DNA from 2 places in the Glutamicibacter soli genome. Region 1 is predicted to be linked to the other one. Evidence: predicted binding sites of a transcription regulator. Region 1 holds the regulator's gene; the other holds the start of a gene.

Region 1 (15,629 bases):
ACCGTCGAAGGACGGAACCTGATTTCCGTCACCCTGAGCGATGCGGCGGACTCGGATGCGGCCGCGAACACTGTCACGCAGCTGCGCGAGACGGTGCACGAGATCGATGCGACGACCCTGGTCGGCGGAACCACCGCGACCCAGATGGACAAGAACTCCACCGCCGAAGCCGACCTGTTCAAGATCATTCCGATCACGCTGGTCGCGATCCTGGTCATCCTGATGCTTCTGCTGCGCTCGATCCTGGCTCCGGTCCTGCTGATTCTGACCACGGTGCTCTCCTACGGCACGGCGATGGGCGTCAGCGCGCTGGTGTTCAACCACGTTCTGGACTACGTGGGCGCCGACCCCTCGGTGCCGCTGTTCGGATTCGTGTTCCTGGTGGCCCTTGGCGTGGACTACAACATCTTCCTGATGACCCGGGTGCGCGAGGAGACGCTGCTGCACGGCACGCGGGACGGGATGCGCCGCGGCCTGACCGTCACCGGCGGCGTGATCACCTCTGCCGGCATCGTGCTGGCGGCGACCTTCGCCGCGCTGGGGGTCGTGCCGATCATGTTCCTGGGGCAGCTGGGCTTCATCGTGGCCTTCGGCGTGCTGCTCGATACCTTTATCGTGCGAAGCCTGCTGGTGCCGGCGCTGGTCGAGGACATCGGCCCTGCGGTGTGGTGGCCCTCGAAATTGGCGCAGGAAAAAACGTCGGCGGGTGTGCACCGGGCCTGAGCGCCAGGCTTCAGACGTGGCGGAAATCTCCTGTGATTCGCCCCGTTGGCAGGCTCCGGGACTGCTGAGTCCCGGAGCCTGCCTGTAGAATTGAAACCTGTACGCACCAATGGTTCAACGCCTGGAACACCCTGCCCGCCTCGGTGCGTAGTCGTCGACAGACTTGATTTCCTTCGAGCGGAAACTCCCGGATTCCCGGTGTTTTCGCGCGGGCGTCGGGCACTTTTCTTGCCGCCCCGCATCGGACTTCCTCCTGGATCGGCGAACCCGAGCGTCGAAAACGACGCGCGAATTCAGAGAGAAAGTTTAAGCATTGACCTCTACTTTTAGCGCCCTTGGCGTGCCCGCAAACCTGGTTGACGTGCTGACCGAGCGCGGCATCGACACCCCGTTCCCGATCCAGGAAGCAACCCTTCCCTCCACCCTTGCCGGCGGAGACGTGCTGGGGCGCGGCCAGACCGGCTCGGGCAAGACCCTGGCCTTCTCGCTGCCGCTGGTGGCCCGCCTGAGCGAGCGCCCGCAGCGCCGCAAGGCCCGTTTCCCGCGCGCACTGATCATGGCGCCGACCCGCGAACTGGCGACCCAGATCGCCAAGACCGTTGATCCGCTGGCCGCCGCCTCCGGCCTGCGCACCACCGTGATCTACGGCGGCGTCGCGCAGAGTCGACAGGAAAAGGCCATGAACGAGGGCGTCGACATCGTCATCGCCTGCCCCGGCCGCCTCGACGACCTGATCAAGCAGAAGATCGTTGACCTGTCGCAGCTTGAGATCTCGGTGCTGGATGAAGCCGACCACATGGCAGACATGGGTTTCCTCCCGGTCGTGCGCCGCATCATGGACCGCATGCCGACCGGCATCCAGCACATGCTGTTCTCCGCGACCCTGGACAACGGCGTGGACAAGGTCGTCAAGCGCTACCTGAGCAGCCCGACCATCCATTCGGTGGATGCGCCCGAGGCCGCAGTGAACACCATGGAGCACCACGTCTTCGTGGTCAGCAACGACGACAAGAAGGACCTGGTCCGTGTGCTGGCGCAGGGCACCTCGCGCCGCATCATGTTCATGCGCACCAAGCACCACGCCAAGAAGATGGCTGTAGTGCTGTCCAAGGCCGGCGTGCCAACCGTTGACCTGCACGGCAACCTGTCGCAGAACGCCCGCGACCGCAACCTGGCCGCCTTCGCCTCGGGCGAGGCAAAGGTCCTGGTCGCCACCGACGTAGCAGCCCGCGGCGTGCACGTCGACGGCGTGGAACTGGTGGTCCACATCGATCCGCCGGCAGAGCACAAGGCCTACACCCACCGGTCAGGCCGCACGGCCCGCGCCGGCTCCAGCGGAACCGTGGTGACCATCTGCACCCCGGACCAGCAGGGCGACGTCGCGACCCTGATGAAGCAGGCAGGCCTGAAGAAGGTCCCATTCGAAAAGGTCTCCTTGGACTCGCAGGTCGTCAAGGACGTCGTGGGCGAAGTGGCCGAACTGGTGCCGTACACCGCCCCGGTGAAGCAGCAGAGCAACCCTGCCAAGCGCAAGCCTGCCGGCGAATCCGGCGGTTCGCGCGGCGGGCGCGGCGGGCGCGGTTCACGCGGCGGCCGTTCGGCCGGCGAGGGCCAGAACCAGCAGCGCAGCGAGTCGGGCCGCCGCAATGAACGCAGTCCGAAGGCCTCGGGCGAGCGTCCAGCACGCGCTGGCCGCGGCGCAGGATCCGAGCGTCCGGCCGGTGCAGGCCGTGGTGCGAACTCGGAACGCCCATCGGGTGCAGGCCGCGGCTCGCGCCAGGGTGGCCGCGCCGCCCAAGGCGCCTCGACCGGGGGCCGCTCGCGTGGTCCGCGCCGCGCCACCAGCCCTGCCACCCGCAGCCGCTAGGCATTTCGGGCCAGCCGGAACAACGGCTGCCCACCTAGGAATCCTCCGCTCGTACGCCGAGCGGAGGATTTCTTTTGCCACCCTGCGCCCGGTGAGCGTCGAGCGCACTGACTAGACCGAAAGTTTAGCCCCGGCGGATGACCGGTGGCTGAAGTCCTCCAACCTAGTCTTGAAGTAGAGGAAATATCTATTTCGCCTAGCCAGGAGCACCTGACCATGATTGAATCACTGCAGAATTTTGTCGCTGCTTGCCCCGAGCCGCTGCAGTGGCTGGCGGTCGCGCTGGTTTCGGCCATTCCCTTCGTCGAGTCCTACTTCGGGTCCGTCATCGGAGTGCTGATGGGCCTGCCGCCGGCGGTCGGGATTCTTGTTGCGGTGCTCGGCAACGGCATTTCCATGCTCTTGTTCGTCAACAGCGCCCATGCCGTACGCTCCAAGGTGCGCCAAGGCAAGGAGAGCAAGAAGCCGAAATACGAAAAGATCCGCAGGGCCTTCGACAAGTTCGGCATTGCAGGGGTCAGCCTGGTTGGCCAGACCATGCTTCCCTCGCAGATCACTTCGGCGGCGCTGGTGTCCTTCGGCGCATCGAAGCAGAAAGTGATTTTCTGGCAGGCCATTTCCATCATCTTGTGGGGAGTGATCTTCGGAGTCCTGGCAGGGCTCGGCATGCCGCTGCTGACCAAATAATTCGTTCCCCTCGGCACGCTGCAAAGCAAAGCCGGAAGGAGCACGCGCACCAGTAGTGCGTGGGCTCCTTCCGGCTTGTGCCATCTTGGAGGCGGCGATTAGTCCTGCGGCTTCTTGCGGCCGAACCTGAAATAGCTCAGCGGACCGAGAATGTTGATGAAGCACAACCCCACCCACAATCCCTTGCTTCCGTGAATCTGCTCGGGCCTGCGTCGGTAGATGTCGATCTGCGCGGCGGCGAATAAGGCAACCTCGATCACGCCCGCAACGATGGCAGCTGCCCGTGCAATGGGGGACAGCTCGGAGAATTTCTTTTTGGTTCGTGCCATTCTTCCGCCTTTGATCTGTAGTTTTCGCTTCGTGACCGGACTGTCAGGAGTGGTCTGAAAAAGTTTTCGGTTGATGGGAATTATTCTGCCACCCCACCCGTTGAATAAGACAGAGCGCAAAGTTGAGTCGAGTTCACTCAAGTTAATTTGACAGTCGAAACCGGCTGAGTAAACTTGAGTCCGAAGCGCTCAATGGGGGTCCAAGCCCCCAGCGTTGGGATTTTTTTCAGACAAGGCAAAGGAGAGCCATTATGTCGCGTGCCGTAGGTATTGACCTTGGAACCACCAACTCTGTCGTATCCGTGCTCGAAGGTGGTGAGCCAACCGTCATCGCTAACGCGGAAGGCAACCGCACTACCCCGTCCATCGTTGCTTTCTCGAAGGGCGGCGAAGTCCTGGTCGGCGATATCGCCAAGCGTCAGGCAGTCAACAACATCGATCGCACCATCGCATCGGTCAAGCGCCACATGGGCACCGACTGGTCCGTTGCCATCGATGACAAGAAGTACACCGCCCAGGAAATCTCGGCACGTACCCTGATGAAGCTGAAGAACGACGCTGAGTCGTACCTGGGCGAGAAGGTCACCGACGCGGTGATCACCGTTCCTGCATACTTCAACGACGCCGAGCGCCAGGCCACCAAGGAGGCCGGCGAGATCGCGGGCCTGAACGTGCTGCGCATCGTCAACGAGCCAACTGCTGCTGCTCTGGCCTACGGCCTGGAGAAGGGCAACGAGGACGAGCTCATCCTGGTCTTCGACCTCGGTGGCGGTACCTTCGACGTCTCCCTGCTGGAAGTTGGCAAGGATGACGACGGCTTCTCGACCATCCAGGTCCGCGCGACCGCCGGTGACAACCGTCTGGGCGGCGACGACTGGGATCAGCGTGTTGTCGACTGGCTGCTGGCCCAGGCCAAGGCCAAGGGCGCAGACCTGTCCAAGGACAAGATCGCACTGCAGCGCCTGAAGGAGGCCGCAGAGCAGGCCAAGAAGGAACTGTCCTCGGCTACCAGCACCAACATCTCGCTGCAGTACCTGTCGGTCACCCCTGAGGGCCCGGTACACCTGGACGAGCACCTCTCGCGTGCGAAGTTCCAGGAACTGACCGCAGATCTGCTGGAGCGCACCAAGAAGCCATTCAAGGACGTCATCGCCGAAGCCGGCGTGAAGATCTCCGACATCGCCCACGTGATCCTCGTTGGCGGTTCGACCCGTATGCCAGCCGTTGCCGAACTGGTCAAGGACCTGGCCGGCAAGGAAGCCAACAAGGGCGTGAACCCGGATGAGGTTGTCGCCGTAGGCGCAGCCCTGCAGGCCGGCGTGCTGAAGGGCGAGCGCAAGGACGTGCTGCTGATCGACGTCACCCCACTGTCCCTGGGCATTGAGACCAAGGGCGGCGTGATGACCAAGCTGATCGAGCGCAACACCGCGATCCCGACCAAGCGTTCGGAGACCTTCACCACCGCCGAGGACAACCAGCCTTCGGTATCGATCCAGGTCTTCCAGGGCGAGCGCGAGTTCACCCGCGACAATAAGGCACTGGGCACCTTCGAGCTGACCGGCATCGCTCCGGCTCCTCGCGGCATCCCGCAGGTCGAGGTCACCTTCGACATCGATGCCAACGGCATCGTGCACGTGTCCGCCAAGGACAAGGGCACCGGCACCGAGCAGTCGATGACCATCACCGGCGGCTCCTCGCTGTCGAAGGAAGACATCGAGCGCATGGTGCAGGAAGCCGAAGCGCATGCGGAAGAGGACAAGGCACGCCGCGAGGCAGCCGAGACCCGCAACGCTGCCGAGCAGGCCGCCTACTCGGTGGACAAGCTGATCAAGGACAACGAGGACAAGCTGCCTGAAGAGGTCAAGTCCGAGGTCCAGGCCGACGTCGACGCCTTGAAGGCCGCCTTGGAGAAGCAGGACAACGACGACGAGGTCAAGGCCGCGTTCGAGAAGCTTCAGGCTTCGCAGTCCAAGCTGGGCGAGGCAATCTACGCCAACACCCAGGCCGAAGGCGCGGCTGCCGGCGAGCAGAATGCGCCGAACGCTGATGAAGACATCGTCGACGCCGAGGTCATCGACGAAGACGAAGCCGACAAGAAGTAGGGAGTTTAGGAATATGTCCGAGGCAAACAACCAGAACGAAAACTCCGGCCAGGAGCCGGAGGACCAGCCAGAGGCCGCTGACCAGCAGCCAACTGCTGACGCTTTGGGCCAGGCCGAGGCGATCCTGAACGAGGCCGGCGACTCCGTGGACGCGGAGCAGGACGAGGTCAGCGAGGTCGTCACCGAGCTGCGCAACGACCTGCTGCGCCTCCAGGCCGAGTACGTCAACTACCGCAAGCGCGTGGAGCGCGACCGTGCAGTGGCGCGTGAAAACGCCGTGCAGGGCATGCTTTCCACCTTGCTGCCCGTGCTTGACGACATCGACGCGGCACGCGCCCACGGCGACTTGGCCGATGGCCCCTTCGCATCGATCGCCAACAAGCTGGACTCGATCCTGGCCCAGCATGGCTTGGAGCGCATCAACGAGGCGGGGGTCGAATTCGACCCGAACGTCCACGAAGCGCTGCTGCGCCAGGCGGTGCCGGAGGTCCCGGCCGATCATGTGGGACAGGTGCTGCGTACCGGCTACCGCAAGGGAAGCAACATCCTGCGCGCTGCCCAGGTACTGGTCGCCACCGGCGAATAGCAACTAGCTAGCACAACTGAAACTGCCCACTGTCGAGTATTCGCCAGTGGGCAGTTTCGAATTGTCATAGAAAGGATGAGGCCCTGATGGCAAGTCAGGACTGGATAGACAAAGATTTTTACGCGATCCTCGGCGTCTCCAAGGACGCCTCGGACGCGGATATCAAGAAGGCGTACCGCAAGCTGGCGCGCAAGTACCACCCTGACACCAACGCCGGTGATGCAACCGCCGAACAGAAGTTCAAGGACATCACCGAAGCCAACTCGGTCCTCTCCGACAAGGAAGAGCGCGAGCAATACGACGCCATCCGTGCCATGGGCTCGGGAGCACGTTTCTCGGCAGGAGGTCCGGGCGGAGCTCCGGGCGGCGGCGCAGGGTTCGAGGACATCTTCTCCAACCTGTTCGGCGGGGGAGGCGGGGCACGCCAGCGTGGCGGGCAGCCGGACTTCTCCGACCTGTTCGGGGGAGCGGGCGGCTTCGGCGGTTTCGGCGGCCAGGCCGCTCCGCCGCGCAAGGGCGCGGACCGCACCGCGAACACCTCGATCTCCTTCGCCGGCTCGATCAACGGCACGAAGATCGGGCTGCGCGAGCCCAGCGGCGAGGTCATCGACGTGCGCATCCCGGCCGGCATCAAGGACGGCCAGTCGGTGCGCGTGCGCGGACGCGGGCAAGCCGGCGCCGCCGGCAACGGAGACCTGATCGTCAAGGTCAAGGTCGCCGAGCACCCATTCTTCAAGCGCGAGGACAACAACATCCGCGTGCACGTCCCGGTGACCTTCGACGAGGCCGCACTGGGCGCGAAGATCCACGTCCCGACCCTCGACGGGGAACAGGTCGCGGTGAAGGTTCCGGCAGGCTCCAACTCGGGCCGCACGCTGCGCCTGAAGGGCCGCGGCGTGAAGACCTCCAAGGCCACCGGCGACCTGCTGATCGTGCTCGACGTGGTCATTCCGCAGAACCTCTCGGATGCCGCGAAGAAGGCGGTTGAGGACTTCGCCGCAGCCACCGAGGGCGAGGACCCGCGGGCGGACCTGGCCTCGAAGGCCAAGCTCTAGGATCGGCACCCGCCGATCACCCGTCGCCGGCGCCGGAGGAGCCAACATCTTCCGGCCCCGGCGATAGACTCAAGATACAGCCAAGGCAGAAAGGTGGTTGAAGTACCGTGAACGGGGAGTACCTGCGACCTGTCTTCGTCATTTCCGTCGCCGCACAGCTTGCCGACATGCACCCCCAGACGCTGCGCCAGTACGACCGCATCGGCCTGGTTTCGCCCAGCCGGCAGTCGGGCAAGCAGCGCCGCTATTCCCAGCACGACGTGTCCCTGCTGCGCCAGGTTCAGGCGCTGAGCAAGGATGGCGTGTCGCTGGAAGGCATCAAGCGGATCCTTGAGTTGGAAAACCAAGTGGCTAGCCTTAAGGGCCAAGTGAACCAGTTGCGCGCGGAACTGGACTACGTGCGCCAAGGCCAATCGCGCATCTTCGCCGCCGGCACCGTCGCAGGCGACGTGGTGTCGCTGGCCCGCGGCATGCGCCCCTCGCGGCCCGAACCGACGGTATCGCTGTTCCCGGTGCGCCGCGCTATCGGCAGGTAGGCCTGCCGCCTGAAAGACATTAGAAATCCAGCCCGCCAGATCCTGGCGCGGCTGGATTTTCTGTCTCTATCCGAGCCGGCCGTGGCGGCGCAGCCGGGCTTCCAGCTGGGTGCGCACCGCCGGCCATTCGTGGGGCAAGATCGAGAAGACGACGGTGTCTCGCAGGGTTCCGGTCGCCGGATCGTACTTGTGGTTGCGCAGCACGCCGTCTTGCTTGGCGCCCAGCCGCGCAATGGCGGCGCGGGAAGCCTCATTGTGCCAATGCGTGCAAAACGCGACCGAGTAGCATCCGAGCACTTCGAATGCCCTGCGCAGCAGCAGGTATTTCGCTGCCGGATTGATGCCGGTGCCCTGCGCCGCAACGGCCAGGAAGGTCGATCCGATCTCCACCCGGCGGTTTGCGGCATCGATGTTCAGGTAGGCGGTGGCGCCGACGGCTTTGCCGGCGGAGGTGTCGATGATGGCGAAGGGGGCCATGGTTCCGGCTGCCTGGGAGTCCAGCCGCTGGGCGATATTGGCTTCCATCTGCTGTGCCGGGGGAGTTGTCGCGAACCAGTCCTCGTCGAGGCGTCCGGCGGCCACTACCTCGGCCAAGTCCGGCGCGTGCGAGGCGGCGAGCTGTTCCAGCCTCACCCCGGCGATTTCCATGGTGGGCGCGGTGGAGAACTCGGAGGCCGGGATTAATGACGAATGGCTCATGGCCACCAGTTTAGGGTGGACATGAGCCATTGCCGGACTTTATGTCCGGTCGTGCACTAGCCGACGCGAGTGTACGCCAAGTCGAAGACCAATCGGCCTGCCTTCAGCGCCTTGCCCTCGAAGCTGGTCAGGATGCGGCGTTCGAAGCGCGGGGCCCAGCCGCCGAGCTCATCGGTGAACTCCGGTTCCTTCTCGAAGCCTTCCATGCCCTCGCGGCGGACCTTGGTCAGGTTGCTTTCCTCGCCGGCAAGGTTGCCCGGGAACTGGTTCTCGAAATCCGGGTGGGCGGTGAGCGCGTCACGCATCTGCTCGGCGTAGTTGGACCAGTCGGTGGCCAGGCGCAGGGTTCCGCCGGGCTTGAGCACCCGGGAAACCTTGTCCAGGAACGATGCCTTGATCAGGCGGCGCTTGTGGTGGCGCGGCTTGTGCCAAGGGTCGGAGAAGAAGATCCAGATTTCGTCGGCGCTGTTCTCTTCGAGCATCACGTCCAGCACCTCGGGGGCGTTGGCCTGGACGGCGCGGACATTCTCGATGCCGAAGGACTCGACCTTGAGCATCAGCTGGGCCAGCCCGGGGCGGTAGACCTCCACGGCGAGGTAGTTGCGCTCGGGGTCGTCCTTGGCGGCGTTGGCGATGCACTCGCCCAATCCGGTGCCGATCTCCACGATCAGCGGCGCCACGCGGCCGAATGCCTGGTCCGGGTCGAGGGTGAAATCATCGGCTACCGAGGTGTCGGCGATCTTGCGGGGAGGCTCGATGACGTACTGCTCGGCATTGCGCTCCCAGGCGCTGGCACGGCGGCCCTGCAGGCGGTTGCCGCGGCGGACAAAGGAGACCGGTTCGGCCCGGAAAAGTGCTGGGTCTTTGGGGGTCGGGGTCGCGGCCTGACGCTGTTCTTCGCTCGAATCGCTCATGATCATTAATCCTAGCCGAGCGCACCGCATCGAATCTTCCCGCGAGAGTAGGGGATTGGCCACGGTTTCAGGGGAAAATCCGGGCTGTCACCCATAGCGCCCCGGGGAGCCGATGGGGAAGACTGGATCCATGACTGATCTATTGCGGGGAATCCTGAATATCATCTGGCTGCTCTTCGGCGGCCTGTGGCTGGCGCTGGGGTATGTCCTGGCCGGCATCATCTGCTGCCTGCTGATCGTGACCATTCCGTTCGGCATCGCTTCATTCCGCATCGCGGGTTACGCGCTGTGGCCCTTCGGCCGCACCGTCGTGGATCGCGGCGCTGTGGGAGCGTTCTCCACGCTGGGCAACGTGATCTGGCTGGTTTTCGCCGGCATCTGGATCGCCATCGGCCACGTGCTCACCGCCATCCCGATGTTCGTGTCGATCATCGGCATCCCGCTGGGCATCGCGAACCTGAAGATGATCCCGGTGTCCCTGATGCCGCTGGGCAAGGTGGTGGTCGCTTCGGACTACTACATCGGGACCATGCGCCGCTAGCGCCTGCCGTTCGGCTCGCACGGATTAAAGGGACCGGGGCTGCCCTTCCACGTGGAAGGGCAGCCCCGGTCCGTATTGGCGGTAGATGCCGTTGCTAGCTCTTGAGGTACTCGTCGTGCTGGCGGTGCGCCTCGGTGATTTCGTCGCGGATCTTGTCGATGTCCTTGACCTTGTCGCGGTACTTCTTGTCCATGGACTTCACGTAGGCTTCCTCTTCCAGCAGCTCGGTGTAGATCCGCTCGCGCTCGGCCTGGTCCGCGGTGTAGGAGAGGTCGGTGTAGTTGTTCGCATGGCGGCGTACGTTGTTCACGGCGGTCTGCGCCTTGCCGGCCTTGCTGAACAGGGAGGCGAGCACCGTGACTACCAGGACGCCGATGATCACGCTCAGCGACAGGCCGGTGGTGATCTCGATGACCGACACGTGCTCGCCGCCGTTGATGAACGGCAGGTTGTTCTCATGCAGCGCGTGCAGGATCAGCTTGACGCCGATGAACGCCAGGATCGCAGCCAGGCCGTAGGACAGGTAGATCAGTCGATCCAGCAGGCCGTCAAGCAGGAAGTACAGCTGGCGCAGACCCATCAGGGAGAATGCGGTCGCGGTGAAGACGATGAAGACGTTCTGGGTCAGGCCGAAGATTGCCGGGATCGAGTCCAGGGCGAAGAGGATGTCGGTACCGCCGATGGCCACCATGACCAGCAGCATCGGGGTCAAGACCTTCTTGCCGTCGATCTTGGTGAACAGCTTATCGCCGTCGTACTCGTCGGTGGTGTGGAACAGCTTCTTGGCCAGACGGATGATGAAGTTGTTCGCCTCGTCGGACTCGTCGTCCTTCTTGAGCAGGTTGCCTGCGGTCAGCAGCAGGATCAGGCCGAAGATGTAGAAGACCCAGGCGAACTGGTTGATCAGCGCCGCACCGACGAAGATGAATGCGGTACGGGCAATCAGCGAGAACACGATGCCGAACAGCAGCACCTTCTGCTGGTCCTCGCGTGGCACCTTGAAGCTGGCCATGATGATCAGGAAGACAAACAGGTTGTCGACCGAGAGGGCCTTTTCGGTGATGTAGCCGGCGAAGTATTCGGCGCCCATGTCCACGCCGCCGAAAATGAATACGACGATGCCGAAGACCAAAGCGAGGCCGACGTAGATGCTCGACCAGATGGCCGCTTCACGCAACGACGGAACGTGCGCCTTGCGGATGTGGAAGAAGTAGTCGAATGCCAAAAGTGCGAGGATCACGACAATCGTGATGCCCCAGATCAAAGGAGAAACTCCCATGGGGATTCCTGCTTTCGTAAGTTGGGTACAAGCCATCCAAGTAAGTCTCTTCGCCAACCGAAAATGGTTGGCCGCAGAACCCGGCAAGACTCCTGTGTCTTACGTACTGACGGATCAAACGCTTGTGAATACTCCCTTACGTGGGATCAACTCTATCTTGAGTTTTGCCCTCAGGGAAAGTTCAGGCATGTGCGGTGCGTTGACCGGCGGTGGTTGTTCGACCGGTGGAGCCGCCCATCGCCGGGCCTAGGGAGAGGCATTTCGCGCGGCCAGGACTTGTTCGCGCAGGATGTCCGCGTGTCCGCAGTGCTGCGCCAACTCACGCAGCATGTGAAGCTGGATCCAGCGCAGGGGCAGCGGCCCCCGCTTGTTCCCGGGGAAGACCGTTGCGCCGGTCGTCCCCTCCAGGACCTGGTGGGTGTGCGCTATTTCTTCGCGATACTCGGCAATGACGGTGGCAATGTTGTCGCCCTCTTCGAGCTTGAACGACTCATCGGGATTCGGGGCGATACCCAAGATGGAGCGGGAACTGCTGGTGGGAGCCTCCCGGAACCAGACCTTCTCGACGAATGTTCCGTGCTTGACCAGCCCGAGCAGCGTGGTGCGCGACGGCACGAGCTGCACTCTGGCCTCCTCTTCGGTGAGGCCGTCAAGGCAATCGAGCAGCACCGCCCGATGCTGGTCGATGAAGGCCTTGACCTGCTCATCGTGTTCGGCGAAGAAAAGCTCTGGTGAGTTCGGGTTAGCCATAGCTCCATTGTTCGCAGGTCGGCTCGGTGAATACAAGGAAAAACTTTTTTGAAATTGTTCGGCGAAAACGGAATAACCCCTGTCAAACAAGAGTTGAGTTAAGTACACTCAAGTTTAAAGGTTCACCCACAAACGAAAGGAAGCGCGTGGACACCAAACTCACTACCAAGAGCCAAGAGGCTCTCTCGGCCTCCGGGATGAACGCATCGACCGCAGGCAATCCCCAGATTGAACCTGCGCACCTGCTCAAGGCGCTGCTGGACCAGCGTGACTCGGTTGCGGTGGCACTGCTGAAGACTGCAGGGTTGGATGTCGACGCGCTTTCGGTGAAGGCGAGCTCGCTGATCAAGGCGCTGCCTTCCAGCTCCGGTTCCTCGGTGGCCCAGGCCCAGTTCTCCCGCCAGCTGTTGCAGGTGGTGAACAACGCCCAGGAGACTGCGACGGAAATGGGCGACACCTACGTCTCCACCGAGCACCTGCTGATCGCACTGGCCAGCGACCAGACCAAGACCGGCGAGGCGCTGCGCGAGATGGGAGTTACCCGCGACCTGCTGGTGGGAACCCTGCCCACCATCCGCGGCGACCGCAAGGTCGACAACCCGAACCCCGAGGCGACCTTCCAGTCCCTGGAGAAGTTCGGCACCGACATGACGGCGCTGGCCCGTGCGGGCAAGCTGGACCCCGTCATCGGACGCGACCGTGAAATCCGCCGTGTGGTGCAGGTGCTTTCGCGCCGCACCAAGAACAACCCGGTGCTGATCGGCGAGCCCGGTGTCGGCAAGACCGCCGTGGTCGAGGGCCTGGCCCAGCGCATGATTGCCGGGGACGTCCCGGAATCGCTGCGCGGCAAGACCCTGATCTCCCTTGACCTGGGTGCCATGGTTGCCGGTGCCAAGTATCGCGGCGAATTCGAGGAGCGCCTGAAGGCGGTTCTGGAAGAGATCAAGTCCTCTGACGGGCAGATCGTCACGTTCATCGACGAGATCCACACCGTGGTCGGTGCTGGCGCCTCCGAAGGCGCCATGGATGCCGGCAACATGCTCAAACCGATGCTTGCCCGCGGCGAGTTGCGCCTGATCGGTGCTACCACCCTGGACGAGTACCGCGAGAACATCGAGAAAGACCCGGCGCTGGAGCGCCGCTTCGCTCAGGTGTACGTGGGGGAGCCGAGCGTGGATGACACCATTGCCATCCTGCGCGGCCTGAAGGAACGCTATGAAGCGCACCACAAGGTGTCCATCGCGGACTCCGCGCTGGTTGCCGCCGCCGCGCTGTCCAATCGGTACATCTCCGGGCGCCAGCTGCCGGACAAGGCCATCGACCTGGTCGACGAGGCAGCCAGCCGCCTGCGCATGGAGATCGACTCCGCCCCGGAGGAGATCGACGAGCTGCGCCGCGAAGTCGACCGGCTCACCATGGAGGAGCTGGCGCTGAGCGATGAAACCGATCCCGCATCGGTGGAACGCCTGGAGGCCCTGCGCAAGGACATGGCCGACAAGAAGGAGAAGCTCGACGCCCTGAACTCGCAGTGGGAAGCCGAAAAGGCAGGCCTGAACCGGGTCGGCGACCTGAAGGTCAAGCTGGATGAGCTGCGCTCCGAGGCAGAGAAGTACCAGCGCGAAGGCGACCTGGAGAAGGCCTCGCGCCTGCTCTACGGCGAGATCCCGACGCTCCAGCAGGAACTGGACGCCGCCGCGGCCGCCGAAGCGCATGGCGCCAAGGAGCACACCATGGTGGCCGACGAGGTCACCGCGGATGACATTGCCGAGGTGATCTCCGCCTGGACCGGCATCCCTGCCGGGCGCATGCTGCAGGGCGAAAGCCAGAAGCTGCTGGACATGGAGGAGATCATCGGGCAGCGCCTGATGGGCCAGAAGCAGGCAGTGGCCGCGGTCTCGGATGCGGTGCGCCGCACCCGTGCAGGCATCGCCGACCCGAACCGTCCGACCGGCTCCTTCCTGTTCCTCGGCCCCACCGGCGTGGGCAAGACGGAGCTGGCCAAGTCCCTGGCCGACTTCCTCTTCGACGACCCGCGCGCCATGGTGCGCATCGACATGTCCGAGTACTCGGAGAAACACGCGGTCTCGCGACTGGTCGGTGCCCCTCCGGGCTACGTGGGCTACGAAGAGGGCGGCCAGCTGACCGAAGCGGTGCGCCGCCGGCCGTACTCGGTGATCCTGCTCGACGAAGTCGAGAAGGCCCACCCCGAGGTCTTCGACATCCTGCTGCAGGTGCTCGACGACGGACGGCTGACCGATGGGCAGGGACGTACGGTGGACTTCAGGAACACCATCCTGATCCTGACCTCCAACCTGGGCTCCCAGTTCCTGGTGGACCAGACCCTGGATGCCGAGACCAAGAAGGCGGCGGTGATGAACGTGGTCAACGCTTCGTTCAAGCCGGAGTTCCTGAACCGCCTGGACGAGGTCATCATGTTCGACCCGCTGAGCATCGACGAGCTGGGCAACATCGTCAAGCTGCAGATCGACCAGCTCTCCGAGCGCCTGTCCGAACGGCGACTGACCCTTGACGTGGATCCGGCCGCCAGCGAATGGCTCGCCTTGACCGGGTACGACCCGGCCTTCGGTGCCCGCCCGCTGCGCCGTCTGGTGCAGCGTGAGATTGGCGACCGGCTGGCCAAGGAAATCCTTGCCGGCGAGGTCCAGGACGGGGACACCGTTTCGGTCACGCTGGACGAGGGCAAGGACCGGCTGACCGTAGGACGCGCCGACAGCTAGCCTTCACGGGCCGTGAACAAAAGGGATGCGGTGTGAAGACCTCGTGGTCTTCACACCGCATTCCGGTATCCTGCGGCATCGGCCCAGCAGCGCCGAGAGCCGACTTAGGCGTTGGCGTTTTCCGTTTCCCTGGTCTTGTCCTCGGACGGGTTCGAAGCGGAGCTTCCCGGCTCATCCGAGGCAGGCAGCAGCGAACTGCGCACGTTGCCGTCGGTCAGGCTCAGGAAGCAGGAGACCAACCGGTCACCCTTTTCCCACGTGGCCTTCGACGGCCGCGAGAAGTGGTAAGTCCAGGTGGAGTCGATTCCCGCGCTTGGGTCCAAGGAGACCGACTTGCACAGGTCCTCGGACTGGGTCAGCAGCTCGTCCGCGCCGGGGTAGGGTGCCTCGGGGGCGCCCTCAAGCTCGAAGGTGCCGATCAGCTGCGCGTTATGGGAGGAATCGCAGGTTACTACGGTCTGCGGATCCAGCGGCGTGGTGAAACCCCGCAAGCAGTCGCCGAGCACCAGCTGCTCCGGCGGCATGCCCTCGGCGATGACGCCGTCCAGGCCGGGTGCCTCATTGCGCTGCACGTTGTTCGCCTCTGGCGAAGGCGGCGGATCAATGATTCTGAGCACTACGAAAACCACGGCAGCTGCTAAGGCGATGACGGCTGCGGCCAGCAGGAACCACTGCCCGATCTGACGCTTGGGTTTCTCCGGTTCCGGGCGCAACGGCGGCAGTGCGGCCTGCGGCTCCGGGAGATTCTTATCCACCACCTGATGAGCTCCTTTGTCAGCGGATCGGGCGAGAACTGCGACTAGTCATAAAATAGTCGTTGGAC
Region 2 (15,629 bases), 1.4 Mb from region 1:
AAATAGACGTCCTCATGCCATCCGATGGTGCCGTCGCCCAGCGCACGGTGCAGCGCCAGCACGGTTGCTTCCAGATCCGCATCTAATTCCTCGGCCAGACGGGTGCGCAGCAGCACGTATTCGCTGGTGCCCAGCGCGGTGCGCTCGCCGTCGACCTCGATCCATGAACCGCGCGCCAGCCCGTTGGCCACCAGCCAACCGCTCACGGCCGCGACCAGCTTCTTCAGGTCCGGGCAGGAGACCTCGAACTGCACATCGCTGGAGAGCGGTTCCTCGTGCTCCGAGATCGCGGTTCCCGAAGCGACCACGCGCGCGGCGCACTGCTGCTTGGCCGCCGCCACTTCCAGCAGGGCCTGCTCCTGCTGCTGGCGCAGGCGGACGGTCATCGGCTGCGCGAAATGCACATCGATGCGGTGGGTTGCCGGCTGCGCGGACTTCTTGGAGAAAAGGCCCATGAGACTAGTCCCCGTGGGGATCCGATAAGCAGAAGACGATGCCGAAGGGGTCACGCAGTACGCTCCACCCGAAGTCGGGGTCATCCGTGTGCTCCTCGACCAGGGTGGCCCCGGCCGCCAGCAGCTCGTCGACTTCCTTGGCTCGGTCGGCCTTGGCCTCAAGGTCCAGATGCACCCGGTTCTTGCCTTCAGCCACCTCGTCGACCTGCTGGAAGCCGATTCTGGCCGGGAACCCGGGAATCGAGAGCATGGTGAAGCCGGGGTACTGGCCCGCGTATTCGCCGTGCAGCACCAGCCGCCACCAGGCAGCCGCCGACTGCTCGTCCAGGGTATCGAGAGTGATCATGCCGATATTCGCCATGGGTACCAACCTACCGGGGCGCGGGGATCTTGGGTAGGGCAACGCAAGCAATTGACCGGGACGGCGAAGGGCGGCCTGCGGGACCGTTGCCGGTTCCCGCAGGCCGCCCTTCGCTGGTCTGGCTGCGCTGGCTAGCTGCCGAAGAAGTCCATGACCTTTTCCTCGGCTGCCGGCGGAGCCGGGGGCGCGACCTGCTTGGCGACCTTCAGCTTCCCGTCGGCGTAGTCCACGGCGATGGTGTCCCCGGCGGCGACCGCGTCGTTGATCAGCAGGTCGGCAATCGCGTCCTGGACCTTGCGCTGCACCAGGCGGCGCAGCGGGCGGGCGCCGAACTCCGGGTCGTATCCTTCGTCGGCGAGCCAGGCCACAGCGGCGTCGCTGACATCCAGCGAGAGCTCCTGGTCGGCCAGGCGCTCGCCGGTTTCGGCCAGCACCAGCTTGACGATCTGCCCGATCTCCGACTGGCTCAGCTTGCTGAACAGCAGCACCTCGTCCAGCCGGTTCAGGAACTCGGGGCGCATGAACTCGCGCACCTTGCCCATCACCTTGGCGCGGATCTCGCCGGCCTCGCTGGCCGCATTGGCCGAGGTGAAGCCGAAGTTGCCTGCCTTGTTGGCCAGATACTCGCCGCCCAGGTTGCTGGTCATCAGGATCAGCGTGTTGGAGAAATCCACGGTGCGCCCGGCCGAGTCGGTCAGCCGGCCGTCGTCAAGCACCTGCAGCAGCACGTTGAACACGTCCGGGTGGGCCTTCTCGATCTCGTCGAGCAGGATCACCGAGTACGGGTTGCGGCGCACCTTTTCGGTCAACTGGCCGGGCTGGTCATGGCCGATGTAGCCCGGAGGCGCTCCGATCAGGCGTGCCACCGTGTGCTTCTCGCCGTATTCGCTCATGTCCACGCGGATCATCGCGTCGGCCGAGCCGAACAGGTTGGTCGCCAGGGCCTTGGCCAGCTCGGTCTTGCCCACGCCGGTCGGGCCGAGGAACAGGAAGGAGCCGATGGGGCGCTGGGCGGGGGACAGGCCGGTGCGGTTGCGGCGCACCGCGCGGGCCACCGCGGCCACGGCTTCGGACTGGCCGATCACCGAGGCGTGCAGCGACTCCTCCAGCGTCGACAGGCGCGCCTTGTCGTCTCCGGAGATCCGCGAGGCCGGGATGCCCGTGGAGCGGGAGATGACCTCGGAGATCTGGGCTTCGTCGACCACGCGGGTGATACCGGCGTCGCCGGCCTGCTCCGCCGCGGCAATGCGCTCGCTCAGCGCGGTGATATGGTCGCGCCAGGCTCCGGCGTCCTCGAAGCGCTCCTCGGAGATCGCCCGGGCCTTGTCGCGCTCTGCATCGACCAGCTCGGCGCGCAGGCCCTGGACGTCCTCGGTGTCCCCGGCCGCGATGGAACGGCGGGCGCCGGCGATGTCGATCAGGTCGATCGCCTTGTCCGGCAGGCGGCGGTCCGTCAGGTAGCGGGCCGACAGGCTCACCGCGGCCTTCAGCGCCTCAGGGGTGTACTGCACCTGGTGGTGGTCCTCGTAGGATTCGCGCAGGCCCTCGAGGATCGCCAGCGCGATCTCCTGGGACGGCTCCTCCACGGTGACCTTGCCGAAGCGGCGGGCCAGCGCGGAGTCCTTCTCCACCTTGCGGAACTCGTCCAGCGTGGTGGCGCCGATCAGGTGCAGCTCGCCGCGCGCCAGGCGCGGCTTGAGGATGTTGGCGGCGTCCATGTTGCCCGATTCGCCCGAGCCCGCGCCGACCAGCAGGTGCATCTCGTCGATGAAGACGATGGCCTGGCCCTCGGCGTCGGCGACCTCTTCCAGCAGGCCGGTCAGGCGCTGCTCGAAGTCGCCGCGGTAGCGGGTGCCTGCGAGCATGCCGGGCAGGTCGATGGAGATCAGCTGGGCGCCGCGGATCTGCTCCGGGACCTCATCCGCCACGATGGCGCGGGCCAGCCCCTCGGCGATGGCGGTCTTGCCCACGCCGGCTTCGCCGATGAGCACCGGGTTGTTCTTGGTGCGGCGGGCCAAGATCTCGATGACCTGGGCCAGCTCGTCGTCGCGTCCGATGACCGGGTCGATCTGGCCGTCCGCGGCCAATGCGGTCAGGTCGGTGCCGTAGCGCTCCAGCATCGAGACGTCGGACTCCTCGGAGTCCTGCGCCTGGCCGGACTGGGCACGCTGGACCTGCTCCATGGCTGCCTGCTGCAGCGACTGGCCGGTGATCCCGTGCTGGGCCAGCAGGTTGCTGACGGGGGATTCCGGATTGAAGACGAAAGCAAGGAACAGGTGGTCCGGGTCGATGTAGGTCGAACCGTAGTTGCGCGCCACCTGGTAGGCGTCGAACAGGCTGCGCTGTGCGGCGGAGGAAAGCCGGGTCGGCTTCTCCTGCTGGTCCTGGCTCTGCGGCAGGTGGGCGATGGCATCCTTGGACAGGGACTCGATGTCCGTGCCCATGGCTTCGAGGTGCGAACGGATGGGTTCGGTGCGCAACAGCGCAATGAGAAGGTGGAGCGAATCGATTTCGTCATGGCCGTGCTCATGCGAAATCGAGGCTGCGGTGGTGACTGCCTCATGGGTGCGTGCGGAAAGCAGGCGGGTGATATCGATCGGCCGGGCAGCTTGAGCGCGCGAGGAAAGGAACCGGGAGAGGAATTCCTCGAACGAGCCGTTGTCGGGTGAGCCGAAGAATGCTGGCAAGTGAACCTCCTAGTAGAAACTTGAGCGGTCTATGCTCATGTTCAACGTATTCGGCACAAATCTATTCCCGGCACCTGCCGGGAAGGCGTGTTAGGAGACCTATTTCACCATCGGCGAAGCTGCTTACTGATCGCGTGGAATCTCGATGAGGCCCATGCGCGTAGCGGCGACCAGCGCTTGGACGCGGTCGCGAACTTCGAGCTTGGAGAAGATCTTGGCCATATGCGTTTTTACGGTGGCTTCTGAAATCTTCAATTTTCGGCTGATTTCAGTGTTATTAAGTCCGTTCGCCAGAAGGTTCAGAATTTCCACCTCGCGCGCAGTGAGGCCGAGATCCTCGATCAGATCCCGGACTTCCTGACTGGTGTCCCGGTATGCCGATTGAATTGCGGAGACGAGATCCGAAGAAACCGAGGGGGAAATGGCTGCGGTTCCGTTGTGGACCGCATGGATCGCGCTGATGATCTCAGCCGGTTCGGTGTCTTTGACCAAGTAGCCTCCGGCTCCGGCAGCCAGCACGGGGACGAGGTAATCGTCCGAGGAGAAGGCGGTGATGGCCAGGATTGCGGGGCTGTTTCGAGTGGCCTTGATTTCGCGTGTAGCCTCGACGCCGTCCATGACCGGCATCTGCAAATCCATCAGAACAACGTCGACTTTATTGTCCCGGCAAAATTCAACCGCTTTTAATCCGTTATCTACAGATTCAAGCGTTACAATTCTCTGATCCGTTGCTAGGATTGTGCCCAGCGCATTCCGAATTAGAGGCTCGTCGTCGACGATGAGCACTTTGATCTGCTCCATCAGTTTCCTTAGAAAGATACTGCAGGCCAGGTCCGGACTGCTCACTCGAAACTATATATAAGAATACTCAACCATGGGGTGTGTTATGAAGGCACTGAAGATGCTCGCGGTAGCGGCATTGGTACTTGCGCCGGTTACTGCAGTTGCAGCTCCGGCATCGGCCGCAACCGCTGGCAGCCAGCTGATCTCGAAGGGTGGCGCAGTTGCGACCCCAGCTGGCTGGGGCACTGACTTCTCGAACTGGTTCTGCAAGAACTACGGTCTGGCCTGCTAAGAACTTCATCTGCTTGACTTCACCATCTAGCCAGTGAAGTATTCGGCGTATGAAAGCAAGGCTGAAAGACACCCTGACCAAGCAGTTTGCTGGTCGGGGTGTCGTTGTTTGGGGTGGCACCGCAGTACTGTTGGCGATTTCAGCCACCGAGATCATCACCATACTTCAAGATGGATTTAACGAAGCGCCTGAGAGGGCGATCCGTGGAGCGCTAGCAGGAGTGGTGCTTTGTACGGCGCTGATTATTGGCCGTCGCTGGGTTGGCGCGTCTTTGGGTATTTATATTGCCTCAGCGTTTTTTTTCTTCGGGAATGGGCAACTTCTCCTCTGGATAGTGCTTTCTTCTGTGGCGTTTTCGGCATTGGCTGCAACAGCATCATCCAAGCAAATTCGCGTTTGGTACCTGACTCTCTTTGTAGGTTGGATGGTGCAGTTCATTGCAAGAGCTGGTGACGATGCGATCCTAATTCTTATGGTGGCACCGTTTGCGGCATTGTCTTTCGCGCTGACGCGGAGCATCTTCGTTCTGCGTGAACGGAACGTCAAAGCAGTCAAAGATATTGAAGAAGCTGGCCGCAGGGCGCAGCAATCCATCGAAGACGAGCGGAAGAATATCGCACGCGATCTCCACGACATCGTGGCTCATGACATCACTGTAGTTGCGATGCAGTCCAAGGCTGCAAAATTCGCCAATGATGGACAGATGGCGTTGGATGCAATCGACGTTATCGCCAAGCTCAGTACCGAAACTCTTCATGACCTGCGCCTGATGCTCAATGTCTTGCGTACGGATGGAACCATGGCGGATCCGGCCGTGAGCGCCTCCGACAAGCCAGCGGCAACTACGGTTTATGCGGTCCAGGGCGTCGAGCTTTTCTCCCAACGGCTACGTGAGGCGAATTTTGTTGTGTCCTCGCACACCGAGGAAAAAATTTCCGACCTCCCGCGCTCGGCGCAAACCGCGCTCTATCGAGTCATGCAGGAGGCGACGACCAACGTCATTAAGCACGCATTGCCTGGCGGTGAATGCTCCATCTCTCTGACCGTTCATGGCAACGAGGCACGGCTTAAGATTACTAATCAGACCACGGATTCGAGCTCTGGAAAATCTTCCTTGCCAATCGGCGGCAGCGGCCTTATCGGCATGGAGGACCGCATGAAGGCTTTCGGCGGAAGATTCAATACTTCAGAGCGCAATGGGCGCTGGATTTTGACGGCCAGTATCCCGTTCTAGGCCTACCCTCCTACTAAAGTATGATTTCGCAATTCTTGCAGACACGATAAGTTATAGATGTATCGGTGAAGACCGATCACCGGTTAGGTACTTGGTGGTGTTTTGCGAGTGGCACCACGAAGGACCAAGGGTGATTAAAAGGTACGTTGCGTTACTGAGCGGACGATCTTTCATCGGCGTTGTGCCCCCATCGCACGCCGTTGTCCGCAAGTGACGTAACGTACCTTTTATAACGCAGGGCTTATGCGCATTCTAGTGACAGTGTTCACAAAGCGGCAATAGCGGCACGGGAACTTTATATCCTATTCACCAAGGATCCGTGAAAACTGCGAAAGCGAGCCCATGACCATTCAAGCTGAATCCAGCATCTACGAAGCACTTTCGATCGATCCGGCTGCCGCCGATCAACTTTTCTTCGAAGCCCGCAGCGCGAATTCATTCAGCGATGAGCCAGTATCCGATGAAACCCTCGATGCCATCTACGACGCGATGAAGATGGGTCCTACGCTGATGAACAATCAGCCGCTTCGCATTACCTGGGTCAAATCGGACGAAGCACGGCAAACCATCGCTGGAACCATGTCGGGAACGAATGCGCAGAAGGCGCTGACCGCTCCTGCGCTGGCGGTGCTGTCCTTCGACACCGAGTGGCATGAAGAATTCCCGAGCTTCTTCCCCCACGCTCCAGAGCGCAAGTCCATGTTCGAGAATCCCGACGTGCGCACCGCGGTGGGCAACAACAATGCCTGGCTCCAGGCCGGATACTTCATCATGGCCGTGCGCGCCGTCGGCTTGGCTGCCGGCCCCATGGGCGGTTTCGACAAGGCTGCTGTCGACCAGGCCATCAACGCGGACAACAACCACAAGTCGTTCCTGATCGTGAACGTCGGCAAGCCAGGCGAGAACCCGTGGTTCGACCGCCTGCCGCGCCACTCAAGCGAGCTGGCAACCCGCAGCATCTAGCGGATGGGTTGTTCAAGGAAATAAAGGCTGAAGGAGTGCGACGCATCTGTCGCACTCCTTCAGCCTTTAAGGTTTTCCGCGATGCGCCCTATTTGACCACATCGGCCTCAGCATCCTCGGATTCCGCGTTGCCGCCAAGTACGTGGTCGGAAACCTTGGCGAGCGCACGTTCCAGCGCGGAGCGCAGAGCGACAGGCACGGTGATCTCCTCGTCGATCACCACAAGCCCTTCGCGCTCGAAATTGCGCAGCAGGCTTTCGACCTGCGGGATGACAATCTCAAGGCTCGGGATCAGGTGGTGTTGCTCTTCCGGCAGGTCGTCGGTGGTTGGAACCTGCAGCGCGAACTCCGTGCGCGGAGGCGTGCTGGAGGCCGCGTTGCTCAGCACGCCGGCCGTCATTTCCGCGATGGTCGACTGGCCCGGGGTTTCCAGCGTATTGATCAGCACGTGCGAGAAGAGGACTTCCGCGATGAGTTCCTTGACCAGGCGTGAGCCGGGGCCGGTCGAGCCGAGCAATGCCTGGGCCAAAGGCTCGGTCGGCATGGCGTTCGGTGCCTGGTAACGCAGCATGGCGGTGCCGATCAGCGCGTCCCAGTAGGCCGAAAGGCGCGGGACTTCGGCCAGGCTGGATACGGTTGTGCCGTCTTCCGGCTCCCAGAGGACCGATCCGGCCGCCGCGGGTTCCGCGCTCTCGTCGACGGTGATCAGCAGGCCCAGTGCGGACGCCGCATCCTGAAGGGTCTGGCCGGTCAGCACGCCTGAAGGCGAAGTGGGTTTGCCTTCGCCGACCCAGTTGACCAGCTCGCGGGCGGCATAGACGTACGGCATGGATTCCAGCGCGGCGTTTGCCTCGTCGTCTTCGAGGAACGGTGCGATGATCGGCGAATCGCCGGCCATGCGGGAGAGGAACTCGAAGGTCTGCTTGAAGTCATCCACGCTGCCGCCGAAGTTGGCGGTGGTGCCCAGGAAGGTCAAATAGTGCTTGAGGATCGCCGCGCTGGCCTCGGCAACTTCCTTGCCCAGTGACGACAGATGGCCCAGCTGTTCGCCGAGAACTTCAGGGTCAAGCGTCTTCACGTCCACGGACTTGCGCAGCTGGGCGTGCACGGTCAGCAGCGTGGTCAGCCCTTCCAGCGCCGCACGGGTTTCGCTGGCAGGACGGCCCTCTTCCTGGAAATGGCGGAAGAGCTGGGACTTGAAAGGCTGCAGATCCTGTCGGACCTCGGATTCAAAGGGAACCGAGCTTGCGCCTTCACGGCGGGCTGGATGGCCCTGCGACTGCTTTTTCTTGGCTGGTTTGCGTGATGCCATAAGTTTGCTGATTTTCCTTAGCTAGGCAGGAAAGATGATTCCACTCCAGTCTACGCAGGCAGCGAAATCCTCGACCCACAACTGTGCGAATCAGTGGTGCTCCGGAGGCTTTTTATCCGTCGAAGCGTGATTGGCCGAAATAAATACGGCGCTTGAGTTTGATCTCCGTATAAAACGCAGATCACAGGTTGGTGTGTCCTCGCTCACCGTCGAATCCTCAGGACTCGTTGATTTTCGCCCTGTTTCACGCAAAAGTGAGTTGCGACGGCCCCGTGTGGAGGGGCTCTGAAAACTTAGGAGTGTGGATCATGGGTGCAGCTGTTCCTGATCATGTTGTAGTTGTCGGCGCAGGTTTCGTTGGCCTGTCGACCGCTTGGTACCTGCAGGAAGCCGGCGTCAAGGTGACCGTCGTGGACCGCGGCGGCGTGGCCTCCGGCTCGTCGTGGGGCAATGCCGGCTGGCTGACCCCGGCGCTGACCCTGCCGATCGCCGAACCGTCGGTGTTCTCCAACGGCCTGAAGATGATGCTGGATCCAGCTTCGCCGCTCTACATTCCGCTGAAGGCCGATGGGAAGCTGCTGCGCTTCCTGCTCGGCTTCGCCTGGCACTCGACCCCGAAGAAGTGGGAAGAAGCCATGCGCATCTTCTCCGAGGTGGGCCACACCGGCCTGGACGCATTCGACGAAATCGCCGAAGACACCTCCGCGGGACCGGGCGCCCGCGAGCTGACCAAGCCTGCAGACCCGTTCCTGACCGGCTTCGTTTCCATGAAGGACCGCGACGCGCTGCTGCATGAGTTCGAGATGATCCACAAGACCGGTGGCCATGTCGACTTCGACCTGCTTTCCGGGGACCAGCTGCGCAGCATCGAGCCGACCCTGTCGGACAACGTTGCCGCCGGCATCGCCATCAAGGGCCAGCGCTACCTGAACCCGCCGAAGTTCATGGAATCGCTCGCCGAGTCTGTGGTCGCCCGTGGCGGCGACATCATCGGCGCCTTCAACGTCACCGACGTGCGCGACAACGGCGGATCGGTCACCGTGATCGGTTCCGAGGGCCGCGCCATCACCGCCGACCACGTGGTGCTGGCAACCGGCGCATGGATGACCGACCTGGCGGCCAAGTTCGGTGTCAAGGTGGTTGTCCAGGCAGGCCGTGGCTACTCGTTCACCGTGGAACCGGAGAGCATGCCGACCCACCCGATCTACTTCCCGTCCCAGCGCGTGGCCTGCACCCCGCTCGGCGACCGCTTCCGCGTGGCCGGCACCATGGAGTTCCGCGACGTCAACCACAAGCTGGAACCGAAGCGCATCGAGGCCATCGTGGCCGCGGCCACCCCGGTCTACAAGGGAATCAACTGGGAGAACCGCAAGGAAGAATGGGTCGGCGGACGCCCGTGCACCGCTGACGGCCTGCCGCTGGTTGGCCAGACCTCCTCCTCGCGCGTCTCGGTCGGTGGCGGGCACGGCATGTGGGGCGTCGCCCTCGGCCCGCTGACCGGCAAGATCCTTGCCGCCCAGATCACCGGCCAGGCCGCACCGGCCATTTCCCGCCATTTCAACCCGCTGCGCAAGGGTTTCTAGCCCGTTTCGGTCCACACCCGGAACGTGAAAAGGCGAACCGGCCTGCACGCACCCATTCAGGTCGTGCAAGCCGGTTCGTTTACGTTTAACCGCTGCTCAGGGGTGGCGCGATGATTCCCCGGCCAGCACCGAGCGGTAGCCTTCGCGGTACCCGGGGAATGCCAGCGTGAAGCCGGTGGACAGCAGCTTGGAGTTATCGATCCTGCGGTCCGCGGCGCGCCGGGCGGCGGGTTCGGCGGCCGCCGGGGGAATCGGCAGGTCCAGCTCGCCGGCCAGGAACGTGAAGATGTCCTCCAGCTGCGCCGGTTCGTTGTCGGTCACCAGATACAGCTGCTCGGCGAGGTCGCCCAGTTCCGCCACATGGACGATGGCCCGGGCCAGGTCGTCGCGGTGGATGCGGTTGGTCCAGTGCGATCCGAAAGGCAGCCGTGCGGTGCCGTTGCGCACCTGGGTGATCAGGTGGTTGCGTCCCGGGCCGTAGATGCCCGAAGCGCGCAGCACCGTCACCGGCAGTCCCGAATCGAGCAGTGCCTGCTCGGTGCGGGCCAGCACCACCGAGGTTTCGCGGTTGGGTTCCGAAGGAGTTGACTCGTCCACCCAGTCTCCGTGGTCTCCGCCGGAGACCGCCGAGGAGGAAACATAGATGATGCGCTCAAGCTGCGGCGCCTGCTCCTTGAGTGCGGCGACCAGCTTGCCGGCCACCTGCAGGTAGGCCCGCTCGTAGCCCGGCACGTCGCGGCTGGCAGGCACCGGGGTGAGCACCGCGATCCGGGTTTCCGGGTCGATCCGCGGCCAGGGCTCGTCGCCCTGCAAATCGACGTCCTGGCCGTGCAGCGGCGCGGGCAGCTTGGAGCTGTTCCGGCGCCATCCGGTCACCTCATGGCCGAGGGCGGCGAAGCGCAGCCCGGCTTCGGTGGCCACGTCGCCGCAGCTGATCAGCAGAATTTTCACGGTACTCCTTGGCTGGAACGGTGCGGGCTGCGGATGCCGCGCTCTCCCAGCGTAGGTGCAGCCGTGTGCCCTGGCCATTTCGGGCTTCACAAATAGTCGTCGGCACGGTGTCGATCAAACAGGGTACAATTCCAATTGTTCGAAAGTTTATGCGAATAAATTCTCCGTGGGATGGATCGAAGCAGGTGAGAAAGCGGTGGCAGATGCGCAGCCGTACGTGCCGGAAGGCGCCAGCCAGGGGCCCGTGCAAGCGGTCTCCGCGATGGGCTTTCCTTCCCCCGCCCGCGACTATTTCGACGGCGGATTCGACCTGAACCGCCTGCTGGTCAAGGACCGGGTATCCACCTTCATCATGCGCGTGGGCGGAGGATCCATGCAGTCCGCCGGAATCTACGACGGCGACGAGATCATCGTGGACCGCTCGATGCCGGTACGCCACAACTCCGTGGTGGTCCTGACGCTCAACGGCCAGCTGCTGGTGCGCCGCTGGCAGATCGACGGACAGCGGGTCGGGCTGCTGTGCGACGAGTCCACTCTGCCGGTGGTGCTCGCCGAGGGGGACGACGTGAGCGTCTTCGGAGTGGTCACGAGGTGCCTGCACCATGTTCGGTGACCACGTCGCGCTCGTCGACGTCAACAACTTCTACGTCTCCTGCGAGCGTGTTTTCGACCGTTCGCTGATGAACCGGCCGGTTGTGGTGCTCTCCAATAACGACGGCTGCGTGGTGGCCCGCTCCCAGGAGGCCAAGGACCTGGGCATCGGGACCGGCGAGCCGTTCTTCAAGGTGCAGCGCTACATGCAAACCCACAACCTCGCCGTGCGCTCAAGCAACTACGAACTCTACGGCGACATCTCGGCGCGGGTCATGGAATTGCTCGGCCGCTTCGGCACCTGGCATGAGGTGTACTCCATCGACGAATCATTCGTCGGACTTGAGGGCGGCCTGGAACAGGTGCGCACCACGGCCGCGCAGATCCGTTCGTCCATCGACCGCCTGATCGGGGTCCCGGTGTGTGTCGGGGTGTCCTCGACCAAGACGCTGGCCAAGTTCGCCAACCACGTCGCCAAGCACAATGCGAACCTCGGCGGGGTGTGCGTGCAGGACCTCATGGACCCGGACGTGCTCGCACGGATCAAGTCGCTGGTGCCGGCCACGGATGTCTGGGGCGTCGGGCGCAAGACCGGCGCCAAGCTGGCCGGCATGGGCATCGAATCCATTGCGGACCTCGAAGCAGCCGACCCGATGCTGATCCGGCGAAAATTCTCGGTGGTCCTGCAACGCACGGTGTTCGAGCTCAACGGGCAACGGTGCATCGGCCCGGTCGAGGAGCGCAGCGACAAGGGGCAGGTCATGTTCACCCGATCCTTCTCCTCCCCGGTGCGCACCCGCGAAGCCATGGAAGAAGTCATGTCCATCTACGCGCAGAAGGCCGCCGCGCGCCTGGCCAAGGAAGGCCGCTATGCGTCGCTGCTGACGGTGATGGCCGGGACCAGCCGCTTCGCCCAGGGGGAGGCCTCCTTCCCCAGCACCCAGGTGCGGTTGCCCAAGCCCACCCGCGACCCGATCCTGCTGACGCGTCTGGCCGTGGCCGCCATGAACGGGCTGATGCACACCGGCGTGGACTATGTGCGCGGCGGAGTCATCCTCTCCGGGCTGAGCGACTCCCCGGGCGAAGCGCAGCTGGACCTCTTCGGCCAGGGCGGGAATGATCCGGAGCACGAACCGGTGAACGTCTCGGGCGTGGTGCAGGACATCTCGGCGCGATTCGGGGCCAAGGCCATTGGCCTTGGACGCGCGGGGATCGCGCAGGCTCCGGCATGGTCGATGAAGCGGGAGCACATCTCCCAGCGCTACACCACCGAGTGGGACGAGCTGCCCCTGGTGAAGGCCTGAGATTCCCGGCCCGCCAAGCCAAGTTTCCTCGCAGGATCGAATGGAAGAATGTTCCCATGACACCTTGTACGCGCCGGCTTGTTTCGCTGGGTATGCTTTCCGTCCTGGTGCTGGGCGGCTGCAGCGCCGCCCAGCCCGGCAACCAGAACCCCACCCCCAGCGCGTCCGCAACGTCTGCACCGGGGGTGGGCAGCTCAGCGTCCGCAAGCCCGCAGCCGTCCTCCACTCCGACCGAAGGCCCGGAGCAGAGCTCAGCGCCATCCAGCCAGGGCACCGAGTCCTCGACGCCCGCTGGCGGATCCGGCGTGCGGGAGCAGGCCGAGGCGCTGGTTGATGAGATGACTCTGGATGACCAGGCGGCCAGCCTGGTGATGGCCGGTGTTCCAGCCACCGGCGCCGGCGCAGCGCAGATCGCCGCGCTGGAGGAGCAGGGTATCTCGAATGTCTTCCTGCGCGGACGCTCGCAGCTCTCGGTCTCCCAAACTGCGGCGCAGGTCCGGAAAATCACCGACGCCCTGGACCGGAATGTCCCGGGCAAGCTGCCGGTATGGGTGGCCACCGACCAGGAAGGCGGCTTCGTCCGAGTCCTGCAGGGCCCCGGGTTCACCGAACTGCCCACTGCGTTGACACAGGGTGCCTGGTCCCAGGCCACGCTGAAATCAAGGATGTCCGCCGTTGGCGGCGAACTGGCCGAGGCAGGCATCAACGTGAACCTGGCGCCAGTGGCCGATGTGGTTCCTTCCAGCATCGGCACGGCCAACGACCCGATCGGCTACTTCGGCCGCGAGTATGCGAACAACGCCGCGGATGCCGCCGCGGACGTGCTGACGATCAACCAGGCGCTGGCGGCCGAAGGTGTCCAGCCGGTGGTCAAGCACTTCCCGGGGCTGGGGCGAGTCACCGCGAATACCGACACCTCAAGCTCCGTCACTGACACATCGGTTGGCGCCGGGTCCCAGGATCTTGAGCCCTTCAAGGAAGCGATTGCGCAGGACCTGTCCTGGGTGATGGTTTCCAACGCCCGCTACACGCAGATCGATGGGAAGAACGACGCGCCATTTTCGTCCAAGGTGATCACCGGGTTGCTGCGCGACAAGCTGGGATACGACGGACTGGTCATCTCCGATGACCTGTGCGAGGCGGAACAGGTGTCGAGCGTTTCGGTGGGGCAGCGTGCGGTGAAATTCGTTGCGGCCGGCGGCACCGTGCCGCTGTGCGTGAATACTTCGGACGCCGTCACGATGGCCGCGGCGCTGGCTCGTGAAGCCAAATCCGACAAGCAGTTCGCTGCCCAGGTCCGCGAGGCGGCGGTGATGGTGCTGGAGGAGAAGCTGGAAGGAAAATAGCCAGACTGCACCTCGGGGGAATCGTTTTTAACAGGCGGCGGCCCGGACGACTTCTTACTCGCGAAGAAGCCGTCCGGGCCGGTCTATTGCTGGGACGCTGGCTGGGAGCCTGCGGTCCTAGCGGATTTTGAGCACCTGGGCACGTTCGCCCGACTCATTGTGCAGGTGCAGCAGCAGCGCCTTGGCATCCTTGGCGTTGCGGGCAACCGAGACTGGCAGGCGGGTGTCGTCCAGGTCGGTGAACAAGGTTCCGGTTGCGCCGAAGTCGACCTTCGGAGCGGTCACATTGAACTTGACCCATCCGGTCTCGTCAATCGGAACCATCGAACCCTCCTCGTTGGTGTTGTACCAGGAGTAGCTCGCCACGCGGTAGGAGATGTCCGACGACTTCTCGGTCAGGCCCAGAGCAGCCAGCGACACCGGGAGGATTGCCGTGTTGGTGTCGAAGCTGTTGGTGTCCACATCGCCCAGTACGCCGTTGACCGGCTGCAGGTCGACCTGCTGGAGGGTCTTCAAATCGAAGGTTGCCACCAGATCGAGATCGATCTCGTCGATCGCGGTGGTGAAGCTGACAAAGTCGGCCTCGCCATCGTTGTTGGTGTCGATCTCGACATCAAGCTCGGTTCCGCCGGCCAGGTGAGCCCAGTTGGCGTAGGTCGAAATACCGACATTCAGCAGACCGTCGGCGACACCGGTGCGCGGAGCTGTGGTCGAGGCACCGACGTGCTGCAGGTCCATCGACCGTGCGCCTGGAATGGCGTCCAGCGAGGACGGGCCGCGCTTGCTGCTAGCGCCCAGTTCAAAGGCTCCCATCAGGGAGAAGACTTGGCTTGGGCCCTGGCCCGCGATGACGTCATCACCCTTGAGCGAAAGTTCCAGAGCCGAATCGTGCTTGCCGTTCTTGACCTTCTTGACCTTGGCCGACATGTCGGCGACTAGCTTCGGAGCAGCCTGGACAGGCACGCGCAGGGTTGGCGCGGACTTGCTGGTCAGCTCTACGCGTCCGGTGGCGTCTGCCAGCCACGCGCGGTCGAGGCCCGACTGCTGGGCGTCCATGGTTGGATCCATGGTCTTGGCCCAACGCTTCGGATCAACCTGCAAGGTGACCTTGACCTTGGTGCTCTTGCCCGGGGCGACAGTCACCGAACGGCGGTCGAGGCTGTAGGTGGCACCCGGAATCTCGGTGGCAGGTACATACTTCACCGCGTAGGTCTGGGTCTTCTTGCTGGTGTTCTTCACCGTGATGTCGCGGCTGGCCTTGTACTTCTTCTTGCCCTCAAGCTCGACAACCCCGAAGACAACGCTGGTCAGATCCGAGTCCTTGGACGCGTAGGCGTAGGCCGGAGTGGAGATGGCCTTGTCTGCCATGACGCGGCCGGCGCCCACGCGGTTCGGACCGTAGACGTCGCCGTCGGCATCCTTGATGTCGGTGGCGGCGGTGTTCATCACGATGCTCTTGGCCTGGGCCGGCGTCAGATCCGTGTCCTCAAGCACCAGTGCTGCAATGCCGGCAACCAGCGGGGTGGCCATGGACGTACCGGACATGACGGCGACGCCGTTGCCGGTGCCCACGCCGACCGAACCGATCTGGGTACCCATGGCGGCGACATCCGGCTTCACGATGCCGTTGGACCCATGCACGCCTCGCGACGAGGACGAGTTCAAGGTATCGAGCACACCGGAAGGGCTGGAAGCCGCGCCGGCGAAGTCGGGGGAGAGGGTGACCTTCAGCGTTCCGGCCTCGGCGGCAGGGCGCAGCTTGGTGGA

What was found. Region 1 encodes HspR, which represses chaperone genes until heat shock. Its sites were predicted from a motif close to AAGTTGAGTCNNNNNGACTCAACTT; they were not measured.
Region 2: a site for HspR is predicted at 3,521-3,545, ahead of ACTX90_RS01800 (ATP-dependent Clp protease ATP-binding subunit). Genes of this name have one in related genera too.

What each region holds. Positions count from the first base shown of each region.
Region 1 is NZ_CM125969.1:2,799,449-2,815,077, reverse strand. Features, by position in the region: gene ACTX90_RS13385 (MMPL family transporter) at 1-723, shown strand, start outside; gene ACTX90_RS13380 (DEAD/DEAH box helicase) at 1,064-2,590, shown strand; gene ACTX90_RS13375 (hypothetical protein) at 2,807-3,277, shown strand; gene ACTX90_RS13370 (PLDc N-terminal domain-containing protein) at 3,376-3,606, opposite strand; gene dnaK (molecular chaperone DnaK) at 3,858-5,708, shown strand; gene ACTX90_RS13360 (nucleotide exchange factor GrpE) at 5,722-6,294, shown strand; gene ACTX90_RS13355 (DnaJ C-terminal domain-containing protein) at 6,381-7,349, shown strand; gene ACTX90_RS13350 (heat shock protein transcriptional repressor HspR) at 7,517-7,885, shown strand; gene ACTX90_RS13345 (GNAT family N-acetyltransferase) at 7,952-8,584, opposite strand; gene trmB (tRNA (guanosine(46)-N7)-methyltransferase TrmB) at 8,641-9,498, opposite strand; gene ACTX90_RS13335 (YccF domain-containing protein) at 9,629-10,039, shown strand; gene ACTX90_RS13330 (TerC family protein) at 10,134-11,318, opposite strand; gene ACTX90_RS13325 (DinB family protein) at 11,565-12,068, opposite strand; gene clpB (ATP-dependent chaperone ClpB) at 12,215-14,806, shown strand; gene ACTX90_RS13315 (septum formation family protein) at 14,911-15,561, opposite strand.
Region 2 is NZ_CM125969.1:367,121-382,749, forward strand. Features, by position in the region: gene ACTX90_RS01790 (hypothetical protein) at 1-455, opposite strand, end outside; gene ACTX90_RS01795 (VOC family protein) at 460-801, opposite strand; gene ACTX90_RS01800 (ATP-dependent Clp protease ATP-binding subunit) at 948-3,503, opposite strand; gene ACTX90_RS01805 (response regulator transcription factor) at 3,627-4,304, opposite strand; gene ACTX90_RS01810 (hypothetical protein) at 4,390-4,578, shown strand; gene ACTX90_RS01815 (sensor histidine kinase) at 4,628-5,812, shown strand; gene ACTX90_RS01820 (malonic semialdehyde reductase) at 6,155-6,775, shown strand; gene ACTX90_RS01825 (hypothetical protein) at 6,864-8,087, opposite strand; gene ACTX90_RS01830 (NAD(P)/FAD-dependent oxidoreductase) at 8,396-9,670, shown strand; gene ACTX90_RS01835 (NAD-dependent epimerase/dehydratase family protein) at 9,767-10,621, opposite strand; gene ACTX90_RS01840 (LexA family protein) at 10,818-11,234, shown strand; gene ACTX90_RS01845 (Y-family DNA polymerase) at 11,224-12,516, shown strand; gene ACTX90_RS01850 (glycoside hydrolase family 3 N-terminal domain-containing protein) at 12,573-13,862, shown strand; gene ACTX90_RS01855 (S8 family serine peptidase) at 13,980-15,629, opposite strand, start outside.